Regions from separate parts of the Streptomyces sp. NPDC005728 genome, predicted to be linked through region 3. Evidence: riboswitches for the same ligand, from Rfam matches in the RefSeq annotation. Region 3 holds a riboswitch; each other region holds the start of a gene.
What was found. Region 3 has a riboswitch for cyclic di-AMP ahead of ABZ471_RS17075 (LysM peptidoglycan-binding domain-containing M23 family metallopeptidase). Riboswitches for the same ligand answer to the same signal wherever they lie in the genome.
Positions count from the first base shown of each region.

Region 1 (3,264 bases), on a different contig from region 3:
CGGTTCGGGTCACCGTCGCGCAGCTCGATGGCCTCGAAGGCACCGGTGGAGGCGCCGGACGGGACGGCGGCACGACCCGTGCTGCCGTCGTCGAGGCCGACCTCGACCTCGACCGTGGGGTTGCCTCGGGAGTCCAGGATTTCCCGGGCTACGACGACGTCGATGGACGGCACGAGCATCTCCTTCGTGGATGTGACGCTGGTTGTGCGGGGCTGGTGAGCCTTGCGACTAGAGCCTAACCGTCCCGGGACCGTCGGCCACCGACCGACCGTCCCGTGGACAGGGAGACGGTACCTATTGTTCACGCACGGAACAAAGGGACCCGGATGAGACCCGATTGAAGAGTGGGCAAACAGCGCGGGAAAACAAAGAACCCCGCCCCGGTGCGTACGGGGGAAAACGCACCGGAGCGGGGAGCCCGTGGGGACGGGGGGTGGCCCTCACGAGGCCTTGAGTGTGGGGGGAGAGCCTGTGAGGGCGCTGTGGTTCTGGTGGGGCCCGGATGTCACTTCAGGTGCAGCTGCTGGCCCGGGTAGATGAGGTTCGCGTCCTCGACGATGCCCTTGTTCAGCTTGAACAGCTTCTCCCAGCCACCCTCGACCTTGTGCTTCTCGGCGATGCTGCTGAGGGTGTCACCCTTGACGACCTTGTACTCGCCGTCGCCCTTCTTGACCTTCTTGCCGGTCGGGGTGGTGACGGTCTTGCTCGCGGCCGGACGCTCGGCGGAGCGGGAGGCGGCCTGCTGGTCGGTGGAGCGGGTGGTGGTGCTCGGCGCGGTGGTCTTCGAGGGGGCGGCGGGGGCGGCACCGCCGTAGGGGGTGCTGGACAGGCCCGTGCCGCACACCGGCCAGGCACCCTTGCCCTGGGCGGCGAGGACCTTCTCGGCGACGGTGATCTGCTGCGCCTTGGTGGCCTGGTTGGCCTGCGCGGCGTACTGCGTACCGCCGTACGCGGCCCAGGTCGAGGCGGAGAACTGCAGACCGCCGTAGTAGCCGTTTCCGGTGTTGATGGACCAGTTGCCGCCGGCCTCGCACTGGGCGACCGCGTCCCACTCGGAGGCGGTGGCGGCGGAGGCGTTGCCGGCCGCCATCAGCGGGGCGGCGACGACGGCGCCGGTGACACCGGCGAGCGCGATGGCGCGGGTGGCCTTGGACGGACGGCGGTGCTTGCCCTTGCCGGAAAACAGCATGGATCGATCCCCTCACCGACGCCTGCGAGGTGAGCTGTCGGGTTCGGGCCGGTTGAGTTGCCCGGCCGCGCCCCTTCCGGGACACGGCTTCACCCCAAGCCGGTTACGGCATCAACCACCGCTTCCGGCACTTACCTTGGGTCCCCCGCTCCTGCCTACGGCGCATGACGCGACGACTGTTCCCGGGCAACCGCTGGCAGGATTCGGCGTTGCGACTGCCGGGGCTCGTGGTGACGAGCGGCCTTGACCGTAGACAGGCGATCGCCGGAATTTCAAAGACGATCAGGGCTTCTGAGACTCATCCCACACTTTCACCAAACCGGACATTAGGCGCGAAGCGGGGCGTCAACTCCCGCTACTTTTCGCCCTTTTCGGCACCGACTTGCAGGGTCTGACCGGCAGCGATGTGGTCCGGGTCGGCGCCGATGGCCTTCTTGTTCTCGGCGTAGAGCGCGCGCCATCCGCCGTCGACGTCAAGGGAGTCGGCGATGGAGACGAGGGTGTCGCCCTCGACGACGGTGTAGGTGCCCGCGTCGCGAGAGGCGTGGCGGCCGGACGCCGAGGCGCCCTGACCGTTTGCGTTGCTTTCGTCCGCACTGTCACCGCGATGACGTCCGCCGCTGCTGAGCGTGCCGGTGTCGACCAGGCTCCAAGAGCCGCCGGTCTGCCATGAATTGTCCGACTCTTCCGTGGCGGGATCCGTGACGGCGCCCTCGCCTTCCTGCCCCTCACGGGAACCCGGCGATGCGGATTTGTCGGACTTGGGTGCGTCGGCATCCTTGCCCGAGTCGGCACCCTTGTCCTTGTTCTCACTCTTGCCCGGGGACGGCTTGCCGGTCGCATCCGAGGAGGAGTCGGACGAGGATGATGAATCCGACAGGTCGGACGAGTCGGACTTACCGGTGGAGTCGGACGAGTCCTTGGAACCGGAGGAGTCGGAGTCGCCAGAGGACTTGGAGGAGTCGGAGTCACCGGAGTCCGCCGAGCCCGAGCCTCCGACGCCCGTGTCGACGTCCACGGAGCCGGAGTTCGAGGACAGTCCTGCGAGCAGGGCGCAGGTGGCCCAGTGAGTGGTGCCCTGGTCGGCGAGGATCTTCTCGGCGACGGCGATCTGCTGCGACCGGCTGGCCTGGTCGGCACTGGAGGCGTACTGGCCGCCGCCGTACTTGTCCCAGTCGTCCTGGGACATCTGGAGGCCGCCGTAGTACCCGTTGCCGGTGTCGGCGCTCCAGGAGCCGCCGCTCTCGCACTCGGCCACCTTGTCCCACGTGGTGCCGTCGGCCGCGCTGGCGCTCGCGGCACCCAGGAGTGGGATGGCGATGGCGGAGCCAGTCACTCCGGCCGCGACGAGGAGAGCCGGAGCCTGACGGGGGCGACGGTGACGACCGTTCCCGGAGAGCATGCGGAAGCCTTTCGTGCGACAGCTGGGGTGGCGTGGCGCAGGAAACTCGGCGCGCCACACTGATGGGTGAACGTATAGGCAGACGATCACTTGTCACAAGTTAATGCCGCGCAGATCACGTGAAGATCACAGAAATGAACTTCTGTCATCTTCGGCTGTGCCGGGTGTGCTTGGCCGACGCGCTCAGGGGGCGGGCGTGAACTCCACGGGGAGCGTGCGCAGGCCGCGCATGATGAGCCCGCCACGCCAGCGCAGCTCGGCCGGGTCCGCCGCGAGCCGCAGGTCGGGGAGGCGGGTGAGGAGGGTGGCGAGCGCGGTCTGGCCCTCCAGACGGGCGAGCGGGGCGCCCAGGCAGTAGTGGATGCCGTGGCCGTACCCGAGGTGCTGGTTGTCCCGGCGGGACAGGTCCAGTACGTCCGGACCGGCGAACCGCTCCGGGTCCCGGTCGGCGGCGGCGAGTACGACGAGGACCGGGTCCCCGGCGGCGATGTCCTGCCCGCCGACGGTGAGCGGCCGGGTGGCGAACCGCCAGGTGGCCAGCTCCACCGGACCGTCGTAGCGCAGGAGTTCCTCGACGCCGGTCTCCAGGAGGTCCTGCTCCCCGGCGGCCAGGGACCGCTGGAGCCGGTGGCGCTGCTCGGGGTGGGTGAGCAGGGCGTAGGTGCCGTTGCCG
Region 1 is NZ_JBEXYL010000006.1:101,393-104,656, forward strand. It holds gene eno (phosphopyruvate hydratase) at 1-179, opposite strand, end outside; gene ABZ471_RS06845 (transglycosylase family protein) at 506-1,189, opposite strand; cyclic di-AMP (ydaO/yuaA leader) riboswitch at 1,194-1,362, opposite strand; gene ABZ471_RS06850 (transglycosylase family protein) at 1,545-2,591, opposite strand; gene ABZ471_RS06855 (cytochrome P450) at 2,775-3,264, opposite strand, start outside.
Region 1: another riboswitch for cyclic di-AMP. It lies ahead of ABZ471_RS06845 (transglycosylase family protein); the one in region 3 lies ahead of ABZ471_RS17075 (LysM peptidoglycan-binding domain-containing M23 family metallopeptidase).

Region 2 (3,264 bases), on a different contig from region 3:
GCTCGGCGGACCTCGGCAGCGGGGTCGGCGGCGAGTCCACGCAGCAAGATGTCGGGGACCGCAGGGTTCGCGGCGATCACAGCGCGGACGTCGCAGGAGGGGTGGGTGGCGAGCCGCTTCAGGAAGTCGGCCGGCAGGTCGGTGCGGGCAGCGAACATCGTGACCGTCCAGACCTCGGGGGCGTCCAGGAAAGCAGCGAGCCCCTCAGGCGGAACGGCCGGGTGGCCGGCGGCCACCAGCCGGACGCGCCGGATGCCGGGTGTGTGGTCCGCACACGCCGCCTCGCGGCGGTGGCAGGCACCGCAGCGGGTCGGGACCGGCCACCCGCCGTCGGCGAGGAGGGCGGCGAGCAGCGAGGGCGGCGCGTTCTCGTTGTCGGCGACGGCCTGCCGCACGACGGTGCTGGGATGGCGGGCGAGGTGGGAGAGCAGCTCGGGCGGAAGGTGCGCGTTCCCGGCAGCGCCGACGACGACCGCCGGGTCCGGGTCGTGGGCGAGGGAGGCGATGACGTCGGCGGGAGCGTCGAGGGCGTAGGCGACTTCCTGCCGTACCTCGGGGTCCGGATCGGTGGCGGCCTTCCGCCAGGCGGCGGCCGGCGCCACCCCGCCGAGGATCGCGTCGAGCAGCCGTCCGGGATGCTCCTGGGGAATCTCGGGCCAGGGCACCAGCCCGCTCCGGACCAGAAAACAGGTGAGCGACGGGTTGCCGACGGCGAGCAGATCCCTTACCTGTGGGGGCGTCAGCCGCTCACGATCGGCCAGCGTGAACAGGACCTCCTCGTCGCCGCTCGCCACGAGCCCGGCGAACAGTTTCGCGGGCATGGCCGGATTCTCGGCCAGCCCCAGCAGTGCGTCACGCAAACGATCCCTCTCCCGACGACTGGGTCTGCCGACCACCTGGTGGCTGCCGGCGGCAGGTCCATGTAACCGGAAGGACCGCTCGACCGTCTCTTGCATATCGCCTTGGACTGGCGGACGGCCAGGACGGCCGGAAACGGGCTGACCGCCGGTGACGCCGACGAGGGCACTTCCTGCGGATCACCTGAGGGCCGTCCGGCCGGGGCACGATCCACCCCTCGCCCGGACGCGGGGAGACATGGGCAGGCATCGCAATTCCGGCCGACTCATCCCACACCAAGGCAGACTGACGGCACTCAACGACGCCACCGAGAAAAGGTCACGAAAATGTATCGGACATATCGCCCACCAACCTTCACAGGGGCCACACGAGTTGGCTAGCGTTCCCGCCAGGCCGCCCGACCTACACCGGCGAACCTCGCCGGGCCGTGCGGCCTCCGCCGAGTCCGGCACGCCCGCGCGGCAGCCGGAGCCGGGGACCCACCGACCTTGGGGTGAATCGGCCCAACTCCCTCCGGGGAAGGGTCGTAGGGCAACCCTTCCGAACCATCCGCCCGAACCCGACAGCTAACTCGGTAGGCGGAACATGGAAGGAGTCGCCTCCCTTGGCGTCGCACCGCAAGTCGCGCCCCACGGGTCCGCGCATAGCCGGCATACGCACCCCCGTGCTCGCCACGGCCGCGCTCACCTCCGTGGCCCTGCTGTCCCAGACCGCCCATGCCACCCCCTCCGCCGACGACAAGCCGAGCCTCGAAGAGGTCCAGAAGAAGGTCGACGGCCTGTACCGCCAGGCCGAGTCGGCGACCGAGAAGTACGACGCGGCCAAGGAGAAGACCGCGAAGGAGCGCAAGCGCGTCGACACCCTGCTCGACGACGTGGCCAAGCGCACGGCCAAGCTCAACAAGGCGCGTGAGGAGCTGGGTTCGTTCGCCGCGGCCCAGTACCGGACCGGGGCCGCATCCCCCGACACCGCGACCCTCCTGCTCGCGGACTCCCCGCAGGACTACTTCGACCAGGCTCAGCTGATGAGCCGGCTGACCTCCCGCCAGAAGGGCGCGGTCGACGACTACGTCACCGAGCAGTCCGCGACCATGAAGACGCGGCGGGAGGCTGTCAAGAGCCTCAAAACGCTGACCCAGTCGCAGAACGACCTCAAGACGGCCAAGTCCACCGTCCAGAAGAAGCTGTCCACCGCGCGGGAGCTGCTGTCCACGCTGACGGCGGAGGAAAAGGCACGCCTCGCGGCGATCGAGAAGCAGAAGCAGGAGGAGGCGGCGCGGAAGGCGGCGGAACTCGCCAAGCAGCAGGCCGCGGCCGCGCAGGCGGCGAAGCAGCAGAGCCCGTCTTCGGGCTCGACCTCGAATTCCGGCTCGACCTCGGGTTCATCCTCGGGTTCGGGTTCGGGCACTTCCACCTCCCCGTCGGGCTCCACGTCCGCCACCAAGGCAGCGAAAGCGCTCGCCTTCGCCCGCGCACAGATCGGCAAGCCGTACGTCTGGGGTGCGACCGGGCCCGGCTCCTACGACTGCTCCGGCCTCACCCAGGCTGCCTGGAAGGCCGCCGGCGTCTCCCTGCCGCGCACCACCTACGACCAGGTGAGCGCTGGTACGACGGTGCCCCTGACCGACGCCCGGCCGGGCGACCTCGTCTTCTTCTACGACGACATCAGCCACGTCGGTGTCTACATCGGCAACGGCATGATGATCCACGCCCCGAAGCCCGGTGCCTACGTCCGCGAGGAATCCATCTACTACGGCGGCGACTCGATCATCCACAGCGTGGTCCGCCCGGCCTGACGGTCAGGGGTGGAGAAAGGCCCGACGCGCCGGCGTGACGGCCGCCCGCAATGACAACGACCGAGGCGACCACCGCCCCACGGCACGGCTGCCCATGCCCGGGCCACGCCGTGCCGGACGGGACGGGGCTCGCCGACGGCGGCTGATCCGGCGTGGTTCGAGGGATACGAAAGGGGGTTGCAGACCCCCGTTCGGGTGCGGCCATCCGCGGCCTGCAACCGGCAAAACGCACCACCTCGTCACTCACCCGAACAGAGCAACCACAAAGGGTTGTCCCCTTGTACCCGTTGGCATGTCCCCCATTCGGAGTTGCGTCCGCACGGGGGACATGAGGCTGTGGGAGTCGTGTCCTACCGGATCTCACCCTCAGGAGGAGACATGGGCACGAGGAACAGCGGCCAACCGGCCGACAAGCTGAGCGTCGTCTTCACCGTCCGAGTGATCGAGGGCGGCGAGCAGGGATTCCTGGATCTCTACGACCAGCTCCGCAAGTCCGTGGCCCAGACCCCCGGCCACATCGTCGAGAGGCTGGGAGCACCCGTGGACGACTCGCGGCAGTGGGTCATCACCAGCGAGTGGCAGACGGCCGAGCACTTCTTCGCCTGGCAGCA
Region 2 is NZ_JBEXYL010000097.1:1,723-4,986, reverse strand. It holds gene ABZ471_RS38905 (hypothetical protein) at 1-860, opposite strand, end outside; cyclic di-AMP (ydaO/yuaA leader) riboswitch at 1,286-1,454, shown strand; gene ABZ471_RS38900 (NlpC/P60 family protein) at 1,463-2,653, shown strand; gene ABZ471_RS38895 (antibiotic biosynthesis monooxygenase family protein) at 3,032-3,264, shown strand, end outside.
Region 2: another riboswitch for cyclic di-AMP. It lies ahead of ABZ471_RS38900 (NlpC/P60 family protein); the one in region 3 lies ahead of ABZ471_RS17075 (LysM peptidoglycan-binding domain-containing M23 family metallopeptidase).

Region 3 (3,264 bases):
CTGGTTCGGTGCGCGTACCAGCGACCGGGCCGGACTCGGTGACTGGACGCCCAACCCCGACCGCTTCCCGCACGGTCTCAAGCCCCTCGCCGACCAGGTGCACGACCTGGGCATGCAGTTCGGCATCTGGGTCGAGCCGGAGATGGTCAACCCCGACAGCGACCTCTACCGTGCCCACCCCGACTGGGTGCAGTACGAACCGGGACGGAAGCGGACGGAATTGCGCAACCAGCTCGTCCTCAACCTTGCCCGCGAGGACGTCCAGGGGTATCTGGGGGAGCAACTGGACGCGCTGCTGTCCAGCGCCCCGATCGACTATGTGAAGTGGGACTTCAACCGCTGCTTCACCGACGCGGGCTGGCCCGGCGAGCCGTACCCGCAGCGGCTGTGGGTCGACCACGTCCGCGCCCTGTACGCCCTGCTGGACCGGCTGCGCGCAGCTCACCCCGGGGTGGCCTTCGAGTCCTGCTCGGGCGGCGGCGGCCGGATCGACCTCGGCGTGCTGAGCCGCACCGACCAGGTGTGGACCTCCGACAACACCGACCCGCTCGACCGGCTCGCCATCCAGCACGGCTTCAGCCAGATCCACCCCGCGCGGGTCATGGCCGCCTGGGTCACGGACAGCCCGAACACCCAGCTCAACGGGCGGGTCAGCTCGCTGCGGTTCCGCTTCGTCAGCTCGATGGCCGGGGTGCTCGGCGTCGGAGGCGACCTCGCCGAGTGGACCGACGCGGAGCTGGCCGAGGCCCGGGAGTGGGTGGAGCTGTACAAGGAGATCCGCCCGGTCGTCCAGCGCGGCGACCTCTTCCGGCTGCGGCCCCCGACCGGCGGCCTGAGCGCCGTCCAGTACGTCCTCGGGGGCGAGAGCGTGGTCCTCGCCTGCCTCCAGGCGCAGAGCTACGGCGAGCCGGTGCCGGCGGTGCGGCTGCGCGGACTCGACCCGACCGCAGCGTACGAATGCCGCGAAACGGGCGAAGTGCACCGAGGTGCCGTCCTGCTCCATCACGGGCTGCGCACCGGACTGAAGGGTGACCTGGATGCGACGGTTCTCCGGCTACGCCGTATCTGAACCTTCTGTCCGAATTGGAGCCTTCATTCCAACTCGCTCTGGAATAAGGAAACGTGGGGACGGGGTGCGTGAGGAGCGTCATATTCGTGACCGAGTGTCGCGGGTCATGTCCACGTAATACCCGTATCGCCAAAGGAATTTGAAAAGAGGAAGGATGCGGTAATTCACGGAGGGTGACCGTGAATTCCCGAATTCGATCAGCTGGAGCAGGAACGCCGGGAACCGGCTGCTTGTCCGGGTGCGTCTTGCTCGCTTACGTTCGCCACCAATCCGGTCGGAACGCCGAATCCTGCCGCCGCCCGGAGTCCCCACACACTTCACCCGTGTTCGGCAGGAGCGGGGGACCCGCCAGGTACGACTGCCTGTCCCGGTCTCCGGGGCAGGCTGGGGGTGTAGCCGCGCACCGCGCGGCCGGGCAGCTCCAGCCCGAACCCGACAGCTCACCTCGCAGGCGTCGGAGAGGAATGCGCCATGCCCGCAAAGGGTAAGCACCGACGCCCCAAGAACCGGCGTTTCACCCGCTCGATCGCCGTCGCCGGAACCGGTGGCGCCGCGCTGGCGCTGCCGCTCATGGGCGCCGCCGGAGCGCACGCCGCCACCGCGCAGCCCGTTTCCGGAAAGGCCGTGCAGTCCCTTCCCGCCGTCGAAAAGGCGGCCGAGAAGAAGGCTGCGCAGCAGAATTCGGGTGTGCGCAGCTACACGGTGAAGGCCGGCGACTGGCTTGCGAAGATTGCCGGCCAGCAGCACGTCGGCGGCGGCTGGCACCGGCTCTACGAGGACAACCGGCAGGCGGTCGGCGAGAACCCCTCGCTGATCCACCCGGGTCTGAAGCTGTCGCTCGGCGGGCAGGCCACCCGGACACACACCGAGCCTTCCGCCCCCGCGCAGCCCTCGCGCCCCTCCGGCTCGCAGGCTTCAGTGTCCAAGGCCTCCGGCTCCAAGGCCTCCGGCTCCAAGGCCTCCGGCTCCAAGGTCTCCGTGTCCAAGGTCTCCGTGTCCAAGGCCTCCGGCTCCGAAGCCTCCGCGCAGACCTCCCAGGCCCGCCAGGCTTCCGGGACCGCCGTCACCCCGGCCACCGGCTACACCCTCCCGGTCGCCGGCGCCACCGTCGGCACCGGCTACCACGTGGCCGGCAGCATGTGGTCCAGCGGTTACCACACCGGCGTCGACTTCGTCGTCCCGACCGGTACCTCCCTCAAGGCCGTAGGCGCCGGCACCGTCGTCTCCGCCGGGTGGGGCGGCGCGTACGGCAACCAGGTCGTCATCAAGCTGAACGACGGCTACTACGCCCAGTACGGGCACCTCTCGCAGCTCTCCGTCTCGGCCGGCCAGACCGTGACCGCGGGCCAGCAGATCGGCCTGTCCGGCGCCACCGGCAACGTGACCGGCCCGCATCTCCACTTCGAGATCCGCACCACGCCCGACTACGGCTCGGACGTGGACCCGGTCGCCTATCTCCGCTCGCACGGCGTCGCCGTCTGAGGCTCCTTTTCCTGGATCCTCCTCCAGAACCGCCTGCCTGACGCGCAGTCGAAGGCCGGACCCGATCCCCGGGTCCGGCCTTCGGCATGACAATCGCACGTCCAACGCGCCTGACGACGTCGCTATTCCTGGATTGGCAAACAATTTAAGGGTGTCTCATCTCACCGTTCGTCAACCCCCGCCTACGGTCGCGTAGGTCACATCCGAAGGTGAATCATGGTGCGACGTGGCAGACGATTCGAAGAATGACAACAGATCAGTGATCGGGTCGTACGTAGCGGTGGGGGACAGCTTCACCGAGGGCGTGGGCGACCCCGGCCCCGACGGGGCGTTCGTGGGCTGGGCCGACCGGTTCGCGGTACTGCTCGCCGACCGGCGCCCCGAGGGCGACTTCGCGTACACCAACCTGGCCGTGCGTGGAAAACTGCTCGACCAGATCGTGGCCGACCAACTCCCGCAGGCCGTCGAACTCGCCCCGGAGCTGGTCTCCTTCTGTGCGGGCGGCAACGACATCATCCGGCCCGGCACCGACCCGGACGAGGTGGCCGAGCGCTTCGAGCGGGCCGTGGCCCAGCTCACCGAGGCCGCGGGCACGGTGCTCGTGACCACCGGATTCGACACCCGTGGCGTCCCCTTGCTCAAGCATCTGCGCGGCAAGATCGCCACCTACAACGGGCACGTCCGAGCCATCGCCGACCGGTACGGCTGTCCCG
Region 3 is NZ_JBEXYL010000022.1:7,848-11,111, forward strand. It holds gene ABZ471_RS17070 (alpha-galactosidase) at 1-1,069, shown strand, start outside; cyclic di-AMP (ydaO/yuaA leader) riboswitch at 1,373-1,536, shown strand; gene ABZ471_RS17075 (LysM peptidoglycan-binding domain-containing M23 family metallopeptidase) at 1,541-2,551, shown strand; gene ABZ471_RS17080 (SGNH/GDSL hydrolase family protein) at 2,811-3,264, shown strand, end outside.